DNA from 2 places in the Desulfosporosinus sp. FKA genome. Region 1 is predicted to be linked to the other one. Evidence: riboswitches for the same ligand, from Rfam matches in the RefSeq annotation. Region 1 holds a riboswitch; the other holds the start of a gene.
The links. Region 1 has a riboswitch for cyclic di-GMP ahead of B5771_RS23280 (methyl-accepting chemotaxis protein). Riboswitches for the same ligand answer to the same signal wherever they lie in the genome.
Positions count from the first base shown of each region.

Region 2: linked by a shared signal. The riboswitch ahead of B5771_RS13665 (hypothetical protein) and the one ahead of B5771_RS23280 (methyl-accepting chemotaxis protein) in region 1 are both predicted to bind cyclic di-GMP.

Region 1 is NZ_NAHZ01000034.1:433,000-437,183, forward strand. Features, by position in the region: gene B5771_RS23270 (PfkB family carbohydrate kinase) at 1-429, opposite strand; gene B5771_RS23275 (hypothetical protein) at 498-860, opposite strand; cyclic di-GMP riboswitch class I at 1,187-1,270, shown strand; gene B5771_RS24460 (hypothetical protein) at 1,230-1,403, shown strand; gene B5771_RS23280 (methyl-accepting chemotaxis protein) at 1,476-3,188, shown strand; gene B5771_RS23285 (fibronectin type III domain-containing protein) at 3,264-3,881, opposite strand; gene B5771_RS23290 (cellulose biosynthesis cyclic di-GMP-binding regulatory protein BcsB) at 3,878-4,184, opposite strand, start outside.
Region 2 is NZ_NAHZ01000029.1:166,078-170,261, forward strand. Features, by position in the region: gene B5771_RS13650 (helicase-related protein) at 1-90, shown strand, start outside; gene B5771_RS13655 (ImmA/IrrE family metallo-endopeptidase) at 370-882, opposite strand; gene B5771_RS13660 (helix-turn-helix transcriptional regulator) at 935-1,351, opposite strand; cyclic di-GMP riboswitch class I at 1,586-1,673, shown strand; gene B5771_RS13665 (hypothetical protein) at 1,747-1,962, shown strand; gene B5771_RS13670 (sigma-70 family RNA polymerase sigma factor) at 2,262-2,678, shown strand; gene B5771_RS13675 (recombinase family protein) at 3,240-3,947, shown strand; gene B5771_RS24335 (SHOCT domain-containing protein) at 3,965-4,126, shown strand.

The DNA.
Region 1 (4,184 bases):
CTAATTATAATAGTAGTTATCTTTCTTTCTTCTGTCAATATACTTTTGGTCTGCCATAGCCCCTACCCCGTTGGCATATTTGCCGCTTCTCTCCAAACTTTCATTTCTCAGAATTCCCGCTAAAAGGCCTGCTGCGAACCCATCCCCTGCCACCGTATCGATAACGTTTCCAACGCTGTATCCGGGAACAAACAGTTCTTCAGATTGATGACGTAAATAGCAGCCTTTCGGGCCTAATTTTATGGCAACAATTGTACTTCCTTGAGAAGAAAAATAATCCGCAACCTTATCAATATCCTTTATTCCCAGGAGAAGCTCTGCTTCATCAATACCTTCCACCCCGAGGGTACTGGCTGCTGAGTTTTTGCGATATATTCGCATGTTTATTATTATGAAACCACTGAAACTGATAAAATCGATAAAGCCCAAGAAGCACTCCGCATTCGGAAGATTCTTGGGCAGCAAATTTTATTTAACGTCTAGATTCTTGATTCTTCTTAACCTGTCTTCGTTTCAGACATGTAACCTAGCGTCCTTTTTCTTATCATATAATCATCCGTGTCAATTTCTCCGCGGGCATAGCGCTCATTCAGCAATTCAAGAGCTTTATCACTCTGTTTATTAACTGAAAGGAGAAATTTGCCTAAGTGTTTAACAGTATAGAATATTAGCAGGAGAACAGCGATTACGATAATAAAATGCAGCCCCATGTTAATTAAGGCGTAAACGTTTAAACCGTTATTTATTACATTGCTGCCGCCACTATTGGGAACAGAGAAATTAGAACCAGGAGCATTGGGAATAGGCGAAATATGCCCCTGACCACTTCCAAAGCTAAAGCCGCCGCTGTAGGGATTCATGGTTCAACTCACCTCCTTTTTGTTCTAACGTTACTCTAAACCAGACATTTGGTATTTTCGTGACTAAAGTGTGATTGTTATATCAAGGTTTCGTATCAATTGTTGATAACGCTTAATCTTAAAGAAAAAACAACAGCAAAAATCCCCATCGTCATGGGAAAGCAAGGAATATAAACGATGGAGTTATAACACCAATTTGAATGATACGATGCTATAGTTTAATAAATTTTGATAAAGTCATTAAGATACTGTCAACATCAACATTCCAGAAATTAAAGGTAGTATTATAACTATATGAAAGAGTTCTGTACAAAAAATTATGGGATGGACGATAAAGGCAAACTTGGCGAAAGCCAAGGACGCAAAGCTATGGGTCTTCCAGTTAAGCTGATGACTGCCAAGCTTCCAAAACGCTCAAATCGCCATACCGCAAAGGTGTGGCGATTTGTATTTCCACCTAAAACCCTAATAAAAGGAGGGCTCAAAACCTCAGCAACAGATGCTGTGCTTAAAGCGAATGATGAAAGAAAGCGTATGAAGTAAACAACTGTAAAAGTGCTAGACAAGATAAGTCAACTAATTTTGCCAAATACCAATAATTTGGAGGTGCTATGTATGAGTTGGTTTAGGAATTGGGAAATTCGAAAAAAGATTTTAGCCTTGGTCATAATAATGGTATTTTTCATCTGCGCAGTGGGTATTGTTGGTTATCACTTTAGTACCCTAGACAGTTCTCAAATGGATGATATCTACGCAAATTACCTTCTGTCTGTCAAGTACATAAATGATGCACGAGCTATGTCCAGAGCTGATGAATCAGATACCTTTCATTACTTTTTGGTCAAAGACAAAACCACTCAACAAAAGCTGGCAAACGAGATCAATTCCCTCTCCGCTGACTTTGATAAAAGTTATGCTTCTTACTTGAAATTAGCTAACAGTTCTTATGAAAAAGAAAGAACCGCTAAAATCAATCAGGAGATTACCGCCTATAGAACTGCACAGCAAAAAGCAATCGCGCTGGCCAATCAGGGAAACCCTAATGCTTATGAATACTTCACCAATAACGCTCAATCACATCTTGACACCTTAAATACAACGATGCAAGATCTTGCTGATTTCTGTGCCCAAAAAGCTGATACTATCTATTCCCAAAATCGCTCTGCCAATATCGATGCCCAAAGGGTAATCATTGCTTTAACTCTCATTGCGGCTCTTTTGGGTCTACTGATCAGTTATCTTATTGCTAACTTAATTACCATTAATCTTAAGAAAGTCTTAGCAGGAGTAGAACAAGTTTCCAATGGTGATTTAACGGTCGAAGATGTTATTGTCGAGGGAAACGATGAGTCAGGTAAGCTGGCCCAAAGTTTTAACCTTATGAAAAAAAATCTCCTTGAACTGGTTAACCAGGTTAGTCATACCTCAGAGCAAGTAACCGCATCATCAGAAGAACTTAGTGCCATTATTGAAGAGAGCACACAAGCCAGCAATCAAATCGCTTCTTCCATGGGACTTGTGGCAAGTGAAACCGAAAAAGAGGCAATAGCTATTGAGGACGTAACTTCTTCTATTGAACAAATTTCTGCCAGTACACAGGAAGTTGCAGCCAGCAGCAATGAGATTGCCGATTCAATGGCTACAACATTATCGACAACTCAAGCCGGGCAAAAAGCTTTGGACGAAGTAACTCTACAGATGAATAACATCAGTGAAGGGACAAATACAATTCAAGAACGCATTGAAGACCTTTCAATCAGCTCTGAAAAAATCAGCGCCATAATTCAGTTTATAACTCAAATCTCAGAACAAACCAATTTACTGGCTTTAAACGCCGCAATCGAAGCAGCAAGGGCAGGAGAAAATGGCCGGGGATTTGCTGTAGTCGCTGAAGAAGTACGCAAACTAGCAGAGCAATCACGAGTATCCACAACAGAAATCACCTCTCTTATCGAGCAGAATAATAAAAACATTCATTTAGCGGTTACCGCAATGGGCCGTGAAGTCGAAAATGTCAAAGGGGGACTTGAAGTCGTAAATCTTGCTGAACAATCATTTAAAGAAATCAGCAAGCTTGTAGAATCGGTGACAACTCAGATTGAAGAAATAACAGCAACGATTCAACAAGTAGCGCTTGGTACTCAGCAGCTGGCAACTTCGGCAGAGAAAATCGACAATTATAGCAAGGAGACCTCATCCCAAGCCCAAACAGTATCTGCGGGTATCGAAGAACAAACGGCATCAATGGAACAAATAGCCTCCTCCGCCAGCAGCCTGGCTTCCTTAGCCACTGAACTTCAAAATGTTATTGGTAAGTTTACTCTTTAGAACTTTGCATCACTAAGGACTGTACCAAAACTTGTTGGTGCCCTCATTGAATAAAGGCGTTCTCACTCCACTACATTAGTAAGCGAGAACGCCTTTGGCTTTTGCGCTGGTCTCAGCGCCAACCGAATTTGCAAAATAACTTTCGACACCGGTACTCTTCAAAGAGCTTATTTTGTAAAAATATTCGGTACTGGGATTAAGTCCTGTGTCCACATACTCTGGGGTCTTAACGTTGGCAATCTTACGATACCCTCGTTCCCGATCTGCCGAGCGGTAAACGTTATAAGTTGTAGCATACGAAGCAGGATCCCAACGCAATTTAATACTAGTACTGCTAACAGGAATAGTCACTAGCCCTTCAGGTATTCCCGGATAAAGTGTTTTCGTTTTTTTTGTCGTATCTGTCGTTGGTTTTACCTCACGGCTTGAAGAGGTGATCGATTCTGATTTAGGAACCGAAGCGGACTCCTTTGTATCTCCCTTGGTGTTATTTTGCAGGGTGTATTCATGCCAAAAATTATTCAAGGAACTCTGGATCGACTGTTGTTCCAAGTTTGGCAGCGGCGCCAGATTGCGAACAGATGAGTAGGCTTGGGGAACCGACTTCTGTTTCCAGATAAATAAAATCAAAGAAACAGTAATGATTGCTGATAGCAAGAGAATTATAATAATCGCTTTACCCTTTATTTTCATTGTCTGCCTACCCTATCCCTTCTTCGAATCAGCCATAAACTGCCAAGTGTGAGCAGCAGCACTGCTCCTACAACTACGGCGTATCCGAGGACAGGTCTTTGTTGAATAACGTTGGGCTGATTTCTTTGATTTTCCACTGTCGGGGATAAGGAGGTAATGGTTCCATCAGCCGAAATAATACTTAATTGTCCGGTTACTTGATCCACCAATTTACTGTTGGAAAGAATCTCACTTACTCTACTGAGAGAATCAGCTTTCGTCCCAAGGACTACAAAAAGAGGCTGCTGTTTATTCCAAGGCACT
Region 2 (4,184 bases), on a different contig from region 1:
TTGAGCCAGGATCACTTGCGATACAATCGCTTAATTAAAATACTGTCGTTATATCAACTGACATTAGGCAGCCAAGACAAGAGGAGTTAATAGAGATAATCAGCAGAGAAATTACCGGAAATCGACAATCAGCTATTTATTAATTTAAGTCCATTTTACAAAATGGAAATATAATGTGCACCGAGTAGTCTTTATTTCGGTATATTTTACACAGAAAAATCTAAAAGCATCAGTCATCCAAAAGCCCCTCTTACAGAGCAGTAAGAAGGGCTTTCGTGTTATTATCTTTATCTCCGCTCAACAAACCAGCGGCCGATATTATTTTCGGTAATTGAGACATTACCCTCAAACCCTCCTTAGAAAGAACGGTTATCTGATCAAGAAATCTGAGCGTGGTGTATAAGCTGTATTGAACGAATAGCCTCTGGAGTTCATATCTCCCAGCTTTATCAGCATGAGGTTAATATCTGTGTTCATCATGGCTGCAATCTGGACAACGTCATAACCTTCACGGGCATACTTATGAACCTCATCATCGGGAAGAAGCAGTGAAGCCGCAAACAAATTGGCTTCATACTCAGGACGTGTATTCATGGAATAAAGAACGTATTCACGGAACGGACTGTCATCGGCAAGATTCCGATGATGTGCGTCATGTCCGAGCTCATGGGCGCATACCAAGGTCTGCACCTGTTCCGGCAAGTTACCATTTAAAAAGATAAAGCGGTTGCGCTGAATCACGCGGTAAAGCCCTTTCAGCTTAGTGAAGTCATTGCGGAACAGAACCTCAATGCCCAGCTCGTCTGCTATGGCAAAAGGATCACGCGTTCCGAAGCGCTTGATATATTTTTCAGCTGATTCAAAAATAAGCGCCTTGTTCAATGAATTCCCCCCCTATGCTAATTCTATCACAGCAGCAGTCCGAAAAAACGGACTACTCCTTGTCTGCTTTACGATACTTTTTCGGCGTGTACTTTTTGTTTTTCTCCTTGGCTATCCAATAAGCGTCGGAGATTGCTCTCATAACGGCATCCAAATCCTCGTCATCCATGTCGCCTCCGGCAAAAAGGCCGTTGACCTCTGTGATGAGCTGCTGAGCGTACTTCTTTCCCCGGTAGCCGTATTTTTCTCCGGCAGCGTTTATAAATTCCTCATTCTCGGTCAGCAGATAATTCGTATCAACACCTAAAACTTCAGCCAGCTTCCCGTACACCTCGCGTTTTTTAGGATAGCAATCTCCGTTTTCATAGCTGACCATTGTGCGGAGAGATACTCCGACTGCCTGCGCCAGTTCCGCCTGCGTCATGTCTTTTGCGACGCGGGCATTTTTTATTTTTTCTCCGAATTTCATGTAGACCGCCCTCCTAAGTATAAGCAGGTAAATTTCATGTTATATATTGACAAATACAAGTAGATTGCATATAATTCAAATATGCAGATAACCTGCACATTCATAATAATTCATGTTGCATATGGTGTCAAGAGTTATTTCTTCTGTGAAAATGATTGAACCCAACAGATTGCCGGGAAATTACCGTCTGCAAAGCGCATGACGGCTTTAATTACTCTGACAGCTAAAAATAGATAAAGTTAAGGGCAAACCTGTCTAAAGGCAGGGACGCAAAGCCGAGGGTCTAAAGCGTTTGACGCGCTATGACAGCCTGGTTGCCGATCTTTGCGAATGCCTGCCCTTTTTCAGAGCAGGTATTTGTATTGATAGAGATAAATGATGCAGGAGGGTATGAGATGGTAAAAAAGAAAAGGCTCAAATGTCCAAATTGCGGACGCCGAATTGCTGATTACAGCGGAAATGCTGAGGCACTGGCCCTGTTAGCTGAAACGAGTGAGGCTGAAAGTGATGTTGTAAACGTAAAGTGTCATCTATGCAAGTCTCAGGTTTCAATTTTGCTGGACAATAACGAGGTCTATGAGAGTAAGAAGTTCTCAGACCTCAAGTTATAAGGCGACTCCACAATCAAATAAATGAACTTATGATATTCGATTCCAGCGCTTGACGCTATCCTCCCCTTGTAAAGCGGAGTGATTATAAAGGTGCCGGCCGGGCCTGACGAGTAGCACTATTGCTATGCGTCAGGCCCGGCCGGTTCTGCATTAGAAGAAGCTGCTCGTTTGGCTCCCCAGAAAGGAGCAAAACGAGTGGCTTTTATTTTATGCAATAACAAAACAGCGGCTCGCTGCAGATCTCCTCCGCTTGTTCTTCATTTCCGGATTTTTAGATTCTCGAAATGGAGGACAAGCTTATGAATAATCATGATAAAAAATATACCCTGCTGGTCAGAGGGACGCGTGTCACAGTGACCAAGGAGGTCTACAAAGCCTATTACCACTGCCGGGACAGAGAAAAATACCTGGACAGGCTGGCGGGGGATAACAATATCTCGCTTGAAGGATGCAATGAGAAAGGCATCTCTGTGGAGTATACAATTTCTACTGCAGAGGATTCCATGGAGGATGAAATTGTTCAGCGTGATATGATTAAAAGGCTTCAACAATGTCTGTTGCTGCTAAATGAATCTGAACGCCAGCTGATTATAGCGCTTTATTACCTCAAAAAAAGCGAGCATCAATTGTCTGCAGAAACAGGTATTCCTCGCATGACCATACACAATCGCAAAAAACGAATATTTGGTCAGCTCAAAAAACTTTTAGAAAAATAAAAGTTTTTTGGTCCAACCCCTCACTTTTTTCCCTAAAGAAGTGAGGGGAATTTTTTATTCTCCTGTTGTTCTTTGAAAATATTATATCCGGCAGCATAGATACATGAGCTATCCAGCCGTGTGAAAAGCGGCAGCGACGTTGACGGGCGCGCCAAGACTGCCTGCGGATGAATTTCATCCGTCGAACCGATGGCATCGAAGGTGACGAGCGGGAACGCCCGGTCATTGAACGGTCCGTGGTGGACTGTTTCGCAATGAAATGGACAGTGATAATGCTACTTCCGTCCAGCCACAGGCTTAAGCAATGGGGGCGGCTCCCAGAGATCCTGGGGGAGGTAAAATTCTTATGGTGTTTGCTTAACCGGCAAACCGTTTATGCTGCCGCCCTGAGAGCCGCAAGGCTTTTCCGCTTCGGGAAGTAGTGCCGAATAGAAGCGGCAATTCGTAATGAAGAACAAGCAGATCATTTTTGATCTCAGAAACAATGCGGCAGGGCTATTTTTTTAACGCCCTGCCGTATCCTTCTGAGATTAAATTCAAAATATCAGGGAGGAAAACGAAATGGAAAAGGAAGCATTGGCTGAATTGCTAAAGAAGGAGCTAATTATCGGTTACGTGTACGGGCTTGACGGAGAGAGTCAGGAATTCTATTTTGAGAAATCCCCGTCCGGCATTGCAAGCTTTATCATGCTGAAAAAAGAGCATGCGGACAAGATGGTTTTAACAGATACGCTGGACAGGCTGGTTCTGGACACCTTCGGCGAATTTATCAACCGCTGCCCGGATCAGAGGCTTCTGAAAGGGATCACTAAAGAACTGGTACCCATGCAGCAAGGCGAAAAGGAGCCTGTAAATATTCCGATTGTGAGCGTTGATGAGGCTCTTGAATTTTTAAGCCATGGAAGCCAGAAGCGAGCATGGATTTACTGTCGGATCGACGCGCCGGAGGATACCCACGGCGCTCTGAAAGGCCAGAAAAAGGAACTTATGGATTACTCCGAACAGATGGGATTTGTTGTTGTCGGCGAATCAGTGGATATAGGAAGCGAGCTGGATTTTGACCGTACCGGTCTTGCGGAGGTCATGAAGGCTGCCGGAAATAGCATAATGGATGTATTGCTTGTAAAGAAGGTTGACTGCCTGAAGCGGGATACAGCCAAATTACTGGAGCTTCAAAGAGGTCTGGATCAGCTGGGCATTGAACTTTATTCGCCGTTGGAGGGTCAAATCCAATTGGAATATCAAAGCCCATCCCTTTCTCTGCAGTAAAATAGGGGGTGAGCGATATGTCAAATAATCAGACGGCCAATGAAGTCAAGTATAAGGCAGCGTTAAAGCTTTTGGATATCTTGCTCCGAAACGGCCTTATCTCCCCTGCTGAGTACAAAAAAATCGATGAATTGAACCGTCAAACGTTCACTCCGGAGCTTTCCAAGGTATATGCGTAAAAACACCTGGATATCTCAAAGCTTGTGTGGTATTGTGTGTTGCTGACAGGAGTCAAAA